One region of the Paenibacillus sp. QJM3NY_38 genome, then DNA from elsewhere that is predicted to be linked to it. Evidence: riboswitches for the same ligand, from Rfam matches in the RefSeq annotation. Region 1 holds a riboswitch; the other holds the start of a gene.
The links. Region 1 has a riboswitch for ZMP and ZTP ahead of rpiB (ribose 5-phosphate isomerase B). Riboswitches for the same ligand answer to the same signal wherever they lie in the genome.

Region 1 (5,513 bases):
GTAAATATTGTTCATATCCACGACATCCAGCGGATCAATCAGCTTGATGCGCGGGTGATCTCCCAGAATGCGATGAGCCGGCTCTTTAACAGCTGGACTCGGATGTACAGGATATACGATGGCAATATCCTCAAATTCATCGGCAATGCGCTTTACCGCTTCAAATATTTGACGATGCGGCTCCCCTTGGGATTCGCGGCGGTGTGCCGTCATCAGGATCAAGCGTTTGCCCTTCGCCCAGTCCAGAACCGGATGGGTATAACCTTCGCGCACCGTGTACTGGAATACATCCGTAGCCGTGTTACCCGTTACATAAATGCGGGAATCCGGCTTGTTCTCCTTGCGGAGATTCTCAGCGGACCAGTCCGTCGGCGCAAAGTGAAGATCAGCAAGCACGCCGGTCAGCTGACGGTTCATCTCTTCCGGATAAGGATTCAGCTTGTTCCATGTGCGCAGACCCGCCTCCACATGGCCGACCTGAATCTGCTGCAGAAAGGCTGCATAGCTGGCCAGGAACGTTGTCAGCGTATCGCCGTGCACCAATACAATATCCGGCTTGGCTTCACGCAGAACAGGCTCAAGACCCTCCAGGACGCGCACGGTGATCTCGTTGAGCGTCTGACGGTCCTTCATGACATCCAAATCATAATCCGGAACAATCTTGAACACATCCAGCACCTGATCCAGCATTTGCCGATGCTGCGCAGTAACACAAACGACCGATTCGATATGCTCAGGGTGACGTTGAAGCTCTAGAATTAGCGGCGCCATCTTGATGGCTTCGGGGCGGACCCCAAATATCGTCATCACTTTCACTTTTGACATGTTTGAAAATACCCCTCTTTGCTTGTTTTCAAATATCAAGACGTACGAGTGACTGGCTTGACTCTTATTTCGTGCCGTACAGCCGATCCCCTGCATCACCAAGGCCCGGTACGATGTAACCATGGTCGTTAAGACCCTCATCGAGAGCAGCAACATAAATGTCCACGTCCGGGTGAGCATCATGGACAGCCTTCACACCTTCCGGTGCAGCCACGAGGTTCATCATCTTGATCTGGGTACAGCCGCGTTTCTTCAGCACGTCGATAGCAGCGATAGCGGATCCGCCCGTCGCGAGCATCGGATCAATGACGATCAATTCCCGTTCCGTCACATCGGTTGGAAGCTTCGTATAATATTCAACAGGCTGAAGCGTTTCGGGGTCACGGAACAATCCGACATGCCCTACCTTTGCCGCTGGAAGCAGCTTGACAACGCCGTCCAGCATGCCCAGACCGGCGCGCAGGATCGGAACCAAGCCGAGCATGCGGCCGGAAATGACTTTCCCTTGGGTTTCAGCTACCGGCGTCTGCACGGATATCGATTCAAGAGGAACCTCCCGCGTAATTTCATAAGCCATCAAAGTCGCGACTTCGTCTACCAATTCGCGAAAGTCTTTTGTGTTAGTCCGCATATCGCGGATAAATGTAAGTTTGTGTTGAATCAACGGGTGATCACAAATCACCAATTTTCCCATGTCTGGTCCCTCCGGTTTGAGTACAAATGTTATTTCAATATGGGCGTAAATAGTTGTGAGCTCCATAAATCCTGTCTATTATATCATTCCCTATAGTCAATTGACACCTGCACGGGTCATGTTTTATTCCATGAGTTTTTGACCTTATAACGGAATCGGATCTTCTTCTGCCCTGAACCTAGGTTTTCCATTCTCGCCTATATTGATGCTAACCGCGAAAGGACCTGACTGGGAAAATAAGAGCATAGCAATCTGGCCAGAATGTTCATAGCTCCTAAAAGGACCCCACCTGCATCAGGCGGGGTCCTCTTATCATAGACTTCTTATGCGAAGGAAACTGTGATTAATATTTCATTTCAGCATAGAGAGGATATTGATCGGTAAGCTCAGCCACCAAACGGCCTGCTTTTTCAAGCGTTGCCTCGTCTTTCGGCTGCTTCAAAGTCATGGCAATAATTTTCGCGATTGTAACCATCGCTTGCTCATCCATACCGCGGGAAGTAACCGCAGGGGTACCAATACGGATACCGCTCGTTACGAACGGGCTGGTCGGATCAAACGGGATGGCATTCTTGTTCACGGTAATCCCGATGGAGTCCAGAACCTTCTCCGCGTCTTTGCCGGTGATGTCCAGATTACGGGTATCCACCAGCATCAGGTGGTTATCGGTTCCGCCGGAAACGATGTTCAGGCCTTCCTCGATCAGGGTATCGGCCAGCACTTTCGCGTTCTTCACGACATTCTCTGCATACGTCTTGAAAGACGGATCTAAGGCTTCGCCAAGCGCAACGGCTTTGGAAGCAATCACATGCATGAGCGGCCCGCCTTGTGAGCCGGGGAATACCGCTTTATCAATCGCTTGCGCCCAAGCCTTTTTGCACAGAATCATACCGCCGCGAGGTCCGCGAAGCGTCTTATGCGTCGTTGTCGTTACAAAATGGGCATGCGGAACCGGATTCGGATGAAGACCTGCCGCAACGAGTCCTGCAATATGAGCCATGTCGACCATGAACAACGCGCCTACGTCATTGGCGATGGCAGCCAGCTTTTCAAAATCAATAATGCGAGGATAGGCACTTGCACCCGCCACGATCAGACGAGGGCGATGCTTGAATGCCGCTTTGCGGACTTCGTCGTAATCGATAAGGAACGTGTCTTCTTGCACGCCGTAGGCAACGAAATTGTACAGAAGGCCGGAAGCGTTAACCGGGCTTCCGTGAGTCAAATGGCCGCCATGGGCCAGGTTCATGCCGAGCACGGTATCTCCAGGCTTCAGGGCTGCCAAGTATACCGCCATGTTCGCTTGGGCACCGGAGTGCGGCTGAACGTTGGCATGCTCGGCTCCGAACAATTCTTTGGCGCGGTCACGGGCGATATCTTCCACGATATCCACACGCTCACAGCCACCGTAATAGCGTTTGCCAGGGTAGCCTTCCGCATATTTATTCGTCAGCACCGTCCCCATTGCTTCCATAACCGCTTCGCTGACAATATTCTCAGAGGCAATCAGCTCAATGTTGCTGCGTTGACGCTTCAGCTCCAAATCCATCGCTTCCAATACAGCCGGGTCACTCTTCCGCAAATGTTCCATCATGTTCATATCCTCCCATAATCCATCGTTATTTTTTCTTGCAAACTTAAAAACTACAAGTAGTCATCATTGAAAAAGCGAGTTCTCATTCGAATCAATCGCACAGCGTGGAATCATCCCTCTGCTCGAGTCGGTACACCGCACGTTCTCCGCCGATCAGCTTGGGGCGGGTATAAGCCGCAGTTACGCGCGCCTCCCCGATATAACGCTCGGTCGGCCGGAACGGAACCGCCACTCTCCGCAAATGCATGCCGATCAGCGTCTCGCCGATATCGACACCCGCATGGGCTTCAATCGATTCCGCAAGGCAGGGCTCCTTCATGCTGCGGTAAGCTGCAGAAGCCATCGACCCGCCCGCACCCGGAATGGGAACTGCCGCCACTTCCGTCAAGCCCAGCCGCTCGAGCAGCTCGCGTTCCATGACAAGCGCACGGTTCAGATGCTCACAGCATTGATAGGCCACCGCGAAACCGAATTCCGCTTGAACCGCGGCAATGCCCTGGAGAAGCCGCTGCGCCGTTTCAAGAGCGCCGCCCGTACCGATTCGGCGTCCAACCACTTCACTGGTGCTGGCTCCGATGACCAGCACTTTACCCGGGCCTAAATCGGCCGCTTCGGCCAGTTCGCGGACAATACGCGCTGTCTGTTCGTTCAAGGAAACCTTGGAGATATCCGTCATGTCACAGTCCTCCCGATGATTTTTTCACAGAAGATGCTTCAATCCCATATCACGATAGCCGCAGCTGTATTACGCGTTCACTTATCGCGATTCATTCTTCAGGTAACGCTCCTCGATGGCCTTGATCTTGTTCACGCGGCCGACATGGCGCTCGCCATGACTGAAATCCGTCGTCAGCCATGCGCTGACGATTTCGGCAGCAAGTCCGGGACCGACGACACGCTCACCCAGCGCAATCACGTTGCTGTCGTTATGCTCGCGCGTCGCTTTAGCTGAGAACACATCATGTGTCAGCGCGCAGCGAATGCCCGGCACCTTGTTGGCCGCAATGCTCATGCCGATCCCCGTACCGCAGATCAGAATGCCGCGGTCCGCTTCACCCGAGACGACCTTCTCGCACACCGGAAGGGCATAATCGGGATAATCCACGGAATCGGAACAGCCGCAGCCCAGATCCTCCACCTCGTGGCCAAGACCCCGAATGACTTCCATTATTTCCTCTTTCAGACGAATGCCGGCATGATCCGTACCCAATGCAATTTTCATCTATGAAAAACCCCCTCGTATGTTCGCTTTTGCGTTTTAGCTTGTTTCATTATAACCCAAATCGGGCGCAAAAGACGAAAAAAGAGCAGTCGGCGCACGTATTGTGCTCCAAATGCTCTTTGCCCAGGCGACCGGCCGTATATTCCGATGCTCCATCGTGGTTTCATCCACTTCGTCGCCAGTTACACCGGATCATTTGTTTTTCACCTTCATCTTAAAGCAATACCCTGCGAAAGGCAAGTGGCTTTTTAGCCCAATGCAAGGCTTCATATCTCTAAAGGCAAGGCTTAGTTATACCGATCCGCTTCCAGCTTGTCCAAAAGACGGAACAACGCCGTCCGTATCTCTGCGGCCGTGGCTTCATATTCCTCCCGCGAGCCTCCGAAAGGGTCGGAGATATCGAAGCTCGGGATGCGCTGGCGCAGCTCGATCAGACGCTCCCGGTCACGGTCGCTGACATCGTGGCCCAGAGATCTGGCCAGCTCAAGCGCTGCATACAGACTATCCTGCTCCCGCAGATCGTCCAGCACCCGGCGGTCATCCTCAACAAACTCTTTCAGCGTGTGCATCTTGTCTGCGGCGTGCGGGAACTGCCTTATAGCATACTGCTTATGCGACTGGGTCAGTGTCAGAATCAGGTCCGCCCATTCTACAAGGTTCGCGGTCAACGGCTTGGACACCAAGCGATCCTGGATATCCTGGTCTCGCAGGATGGATTCCGCATGATGGGACACCGGCATTCCATCCACGGCCGAGACACCGGCGGACTTCGTTTCCAGCGGAATGCCCCGTTGTTTGGCAAGCTTGCGCAGCATGCCTTCCGCCATTGGACTGCGGCAGGTATTTCCCGTGCAGACAAACAATATATTTTTCACGGTCCGTTCCTCCCGTTCGTAGGTTCTTTGGGGTTATTGTAACAAATATTGCGTCAAAAAATAAACATGGTGCCAAAGATAACCAAAATCAGTCCGCCCAGCATTTCACCGTACTCCCCCAGCTTATTGCTTACCTGACGGCCAAGCAGCAAACCGAGAATGGACAGCAAACCGCCCACGACCCCGAAGGAAATTACGATTAACAGCACATCATCCACAAACATTCCGAGCGAAACGCCTACCGAGAAGGAGTCGATGCTGACGCTAAGCGAAAACAGCAGCATGCCTAAAAATGCGGTAGGA
Region 2 (5,513 bases), 1.6 Mb from region 1:
GACTGGGAGTCGATGAACATCCTGAGCGCGAGCGGGACAGTATACTTGTCCACGGTATTCAGATAAATCAGCGGCCCAAAGTATTCGTCCCAGCCCCAAATAAACGAGAAGATCGTAACGGTGATGAGCGCCGGCAGGGTCAGCGGCATGATGATGCGCAGATAAATGCCGAACCAGGAGCAGCCGTCGATTTTTGCTGACTCATCGAGCTCCCGCGGAATGCCGCGGATGAATTGGACAATCAGGAAAATAAAGAAGGCTCCGCCCATGGCTGACGGGACGATCAGCGGCAGATAGGTATTGATCCAGTCGAAGGAATGGAACATCGTATACTGCGGGATGAGCGTGACCTGTCCCGGAAGCATCAGGGTCATGAGCAGGATGGAAAACCATAACCCCTTCAGCGGGAAGGTCAGCCTGGCGAAGCCGAAAGCCACCAGGCTGGCTGAAATGACATGAATGATTGTGGTCGCCACGTTGAGCTTGAGGCTGTTCATAAAGAAGCGAGTAAATGTATACTTGGGCAGTGCCATCCAGCCTTCCGTATAATTTTGCCACAACCATACTTTAGGGAACAGGGTGGGTAGACTGATTTCCGGTGTTGATTTGAAGGAGGCTCCGATCCACCAAAGCACGGGATAAAACATCACGAAACAGAATGCAATCATCACCATATGGACCAGCCAGTTTTGTTTATTATGTGAACCTGTCATTTGCGGCCCTCCGTTTCGGTTTCGTAGAAGACCCAGTATTTGGACGCGACAAAATTAAGCGCCGTGGCGATGCCGATAATAACGAGCAATATCCAGGCCAGGGCCGAGGCGTAGCCCATCTGCAGGGATCCAAAGGCTTTATTGTACAGGAACAGGGCAAACATCTCGGTTGAATTGACCGGTCCTCCATTCGTGACAACAAAAGCCGATGTGAACATCTGGAATGCGTTGATGATGCCCATGATCAGATTAAACAGGATGACCGGGGACAACATGGGCAGGGTAATCCGGATGAACTTGCGGAGCGGCGAGGCCCCGTCCACGGAGGCGGCCTCATACAGCTCACTTGGGATTTGCTTGAGACCGGCAAGGAAAATAATCATCGATGAACCGAACTGCCAGGCCGTCAGCAGTACTAAGGTGCCGAGGGCGGTAGAAGGGGTCCCGATCCAATTTTTGGGGGCGATTCCGACCCAAATCACGAGCTCATTAATGAAGCCGTTCAGGCCGAAAATATTGCGCCACAGCACGGCCACCGCCAAGCTCCCGCCGATCAGAGAGGGCAGGTAAATGATCGTCCGGTAGAAGGATATGCCCCGGATGTTCCGGTTCAGCAGCAGGGCTACAGCCAGCGCCACCAGCAGTTTCAGCGGCACGGAAGCGATCACGTACAGAAATGTCACCTTCAGCGAATTGAAGAAGAGCCGGTCGTGAGCGATATCCTGGTAGTTCTCAAGTCCGATCCAGCGGGCCGGCTCCAGCAGCGAATACTCGGTGAAGGATAAATAGAAGGACTGGATAATGGGCCACAGCTGTAAAATAAGAAAGCCCAGCAGCCAGGGAGCGATGAACAGGTAGCCGGCTAACGGAGCATTCCAGCGCCCTTTGAGTGTTTTGGCAACCGCTTTCATATTCTTGTCCAGCTTGACCTTGCCCACCGGCTGTGCCGTTTGTGCATTCATGATTAATCACCTCTCGCCTATTGATAGCTTCCATTGTATCCTGATGAAAATCAGGCCTGTAGGCGAAAGATGTACAAATTCTTTCATTATTGAATGATTAATAAGTAAGTTCAGGAGAAAGTGAATACATGCCCGATTACAAGGTTGCCTAAGGTCAATCCATCTTGGCATCCCATTAAAGCAAACGGGCAGTTTAGTGGAATATATTATCCATTTATGGGTGATGAATTCCATGCTAAACTATTCTTTTGAATGTTTTACGCTACCAGGACAATTAAATGTTTCAGAAAGGAAGTCCCCTTTGCCCAAGCACATAAAGATCTACGTACTAATACTTATTATTTTCATATTAATAAACGCTGCGATGTACAAACATTTGGAAAACCAATCATCTGTAAAATACAATGACCTCTATTCACTGTATCAGCAGAAGAACGACTCGGCATTTGTCTATTTAGTAAAGCACGCTTCTGAAATGAATCCGCTTGCTGACACTTTAATGGCAATTAGTGAGTCGAAGGAAAATGAAGATCCTGCTAAGATTCGGCAATTGATCGATAAGGCGAAGATCCAAGCGGAAGAAATCGATGAGCAACTGTTAACAATCATTGAATTTAGCGATACCTTCAGAAACAATGCTGTTCCTCAGCTTTCAGTTAATAATACGGCAATGACAACGAATATGCAGCAGGATATGTTTTATCTTGCAACTCAGGCAAGGACATGGCCACCGTTATACCATATAAGCTATTTGTATTGGAAGTCTAATCCTAAAACAATAGACGCCAAGACTAGAGAAACCTTGCGCTCATTGGCGACTGAGCTCCGCGCGTTAAACGAAACGATTACGTCGATTAAGGATGACGCACATCACATGTTTTTCCAAGATCAAATAGAGTCACATAAAGCGGAGATACTACGGCAGTTGAAACCACACCTTGAAAGAATGAAAAAGATCCAAGAGGATTTTACAGGACATAATTCTCTCCAAGAGGACTAAGGATCGTCAACGGTTATGTTTTGATTACTGGCAGGCATGGTTTTCCCAACTAACGGGAGAAGTAGGTCAATTTACAAGGAGCAGTTTGCTGCGGCAGGTGCTCCTTCTTTACTTTAATCCATATATTTACAATGTGAACAAAGATCATGTATATTAAGTATTAAATATCTGGTATGTGTGACTGGCGTAAAAGTGGATTGAACCACGAGGAAGCACATATTTTATATGCCGTACGCCTGGGCAAAGTGTTTGATCTTTTGATCAAGCGCTTTATTTATTTTTCAAGGAATGAAAGGACTGGTAGCGGCGATGAAAATAGCGTTTGTGTTATTCGATGGAATGACAAGCATGGACTTAGCTGGATTTTATGAAGCAGTGACCTGGCTAGCGATCCTGAAAGCGAAGGAAAACGTATCATGGACGTTTTGTGCAGACAGGCCGGAGATCACGGATGACCGGGGGCTTAAAATGAAGTCCGATGCGGTGTTGCCTAATTTAGGTGAATTTGATTTAGTGTTTTTCCCTGGGGGCTTATCAACCAGAACGCTTCGATTTGATGAGGATTTCATGAGCTGGGTTCGGACAGCGGAGCTTGTACCGTATAAGATTTCTATTTGTACTGGGGCTTTGCTAATGGGCGCAGCTGGTTTCCTGAATGGGAAAAGGGCTACTACCAACTCATCAGCATATGATTTACTGGCTCCTTATTGTGCGGAAGTGATTTCTGCTCGTGTTGTGCGTGATGGTAATACGGTAACTGGTGCGGGGGTTACGGCTTCCATCGACTTGGGGCTATACTTGGTCGAAATGTTGACGACCAAGGAGACAGTTCTTCAAGTTCAGCAGAAGATGGAGTATCCATATTATAAAGCAGGTAACTTAAGAGACGTGTATATGCACTATTCTTCAAAAGGAGGATAAGATGATTGTTCGTGTTCTTCAAGCGCATGTCAGCCGGCTGTGCACTTGTTAAAAATCTATAAGAGGAGTACAAATAGTCTTTTCAAGATTATGTAACATAAAATCAAATAGTTTTTTGAATTTGTTAACTCCCTTCATTGCTTTCAAATCACATATGTTTAATGACCACGTCCATGCTATGGAAGTCGTGATGCTTTAGACTTGTTTTTCTTCCGCTCTTTAAAAAAGTGTTGGTAAACTCCGCTCATTCTTCTATGATGAAATTACTTCAAATCGACGATGAGATAAGGAATTATTCGCTTTAGGGGGATGCCTATGGGAAGAAAAGCGTGGTTTTACCGTCAGCTTTTATCGTATATGCCGGTCTTCTTTATCGTGATTTCATTTGTGTTTTTTGTCTTTTTCCAGATGCTCGGGGAACAGTCTCGGCAAGGTGCGATTCAGGCCAATGAGACGATGATTCATCAGGCGATGCGTTCGGTGGACAACTCGCTGAAGGCCATCGATCAGATGCTCGTGCAGGAATTGTTGTTCAACCCCGATATGTCGGGATTTTTCAATCATGATGATCAGGACAACGTCTATTTGAACATGCAGGCGGTGAAGGCCATGAAGCAGTTCAAGGTGTCCAATCCGCTTGTGGATTCCATGGTGCTCGTGCGGACCCAGGATGAGTTCGTGTTGAGTACTTCGTCCTCGTTCAACTTGCAGGATTATGCGGATTATGACTTTCTCAAGCCTTATTTGGACCAGGTCAATAGTGAAGCAAAGTGGAGTGCGATGCGGAATTTCCGGGAGTTCAGCTTCAACAGCATGCAGCATGTGGTAACCCTGGTGCGAGATGCACCCTTCGTTACCCATGGGAAAGGCGTTATTGCCGTTAATATCAAGGTGGACGCCATACAAAACATGATTCAGGGCATGGTAAATCCCGATGTTAGTTTCATTCATATGAAGGATACGCAAGGGCAGTCCATGCTCCCCGGTACCTCCATGGCAGAGAGTGGGGAGCTTGTCTCCAAGGCGATTTCGCCTTATACCGGGTGGGTATATGAGGGAGGTCTTACCCAAGGCAGAGTGGTCGGTATCGTCAGCCAGCTGTACAATATCTGGTTTATCGTTGGCTTGCTCATGTGCGTTGCCGGGGTCGTCTGGATCGTAGTGGTTACGCGCCGAAACTATAAGCCGATTGAAGCCATCGTGTCCCGGATTCATAACTATTCACAGTCTAAAACGAGCGCGCTGATCCATAACAGCAAACAGGATGAGTTCGCATTTATCGAATCGGCACTCGAAAGTATGCTGGAACAGGCGAGCAGCTTTCAACAGCAGCATCGGGAGGATTTGCTGCTGCGCAGAGCGTATCTGTTCCAGCAGCTGATGGAGGGGCAGTACCCGTCCCATATGGAGCAGTGGAATGAGCAGCGGGACGTCATGGGACTGCCGGACTTGTCCGAATCACAGATCGTCAATGTCATCGAAATCGATAAATATCCATTGTTCTGCGAGCAGTACCCGCAGCAGGACCAGTATTTGATCAAATTTGCCCTCAAAAGTGTCGTTCAAGAAATTGCAGCCGGGCAGGAAACGAGTGCTTGGACAGAATGGATATCCACTTCGAAGCTGGGCGTGATGACGATGGCGGACGACCAGGACGCAGCACAGCATGTGGTCACGCTGCTTGAGCAGACCCGCCAGTGGGTGGAGCAGCATCTGAAGCTGACCATAACCGTTGGTATGGGGGAGAAAACAGAGCGATATACGGATATCCCGGACTCCTATGATCAGGCACGCACCGCATTGAAATACAAAATGATCCTCGGTGAGAACCGAATCATTCATTACACCCAAGTATCCGGGGAGGAGCGGGGCCATGCCTTTGATTTCTTGAACCTGATCCGTTCGATGGCTCAATCC

Region 2: it holds a riboswitch for ZMP and ZTP, as region 1 does, so the genes downstream of both, AC0VZ8_RS24170 (DJ-1/PfpI family protein) here and rpiB (ribose 5-phosphate isomerase B) in region 1, are expected to answer to the same signal.

What each region holds. Positions count from the first base shown of each region.
Region 1 is NZ_CM149665.1:6,786,326-6,791,838, forward strand. It holds gene wecB (non-hydrolyzing UDP-N-acetylglucosamine 2-epimerase) at 1-825, opposite strand, end outside; gene upp (uracil phosphoribosyltransferase) at 890-1,519, opposite strand; gene AC0VZ8_RS31580 (serine hydroxymethyltransferase) at 1,863-3,113, opposite strand; gene AC0VZ8_RS31585 (TIGR01440 family protein) at 3,205-3,789, opposite strand; gene rpiB (ribose 5-phosphate isomerase B) at 3,871-4,335, opposite strand; ZMP/ZTP riboswitch at 4,450-4,531, opposite strand; gene AC0VZ8_RS31595 (low molecular weight protein arginine phosphatase) at 4,623-5,210, opposite strand; gene AC0VZ8_RS31600 (manganese efflux pump MntP) at 5,264-5,513, opposite strand, start outside.
Region 2 is NZ_CM149665.1:5,219,946-5,225,458, reverse strand. It holds gene AC0VZ8_RS24185 (carbohydrate ABC transporter permease) at 1-713, opposite strand, end outside; gene AC0VZ8_RS24180 (carbohydrate ABC transporter permease) at 710-1,675, opposite strand; gene AC0VZ8_RS24175 (hypothetical protein) at 1,908-2,675, shown strand; ZMP/ZTP riboswitch at 2,843-2,924, shown strand; gene AC0VZ8_RS24170 (DJ-1/PfpI family protein) at 2,985-3,596, shown strand; gene AC0VZ8_RS24165 (helix-turn-helix domain-containing protein) at 3,912-5,513, shown strand, end outside.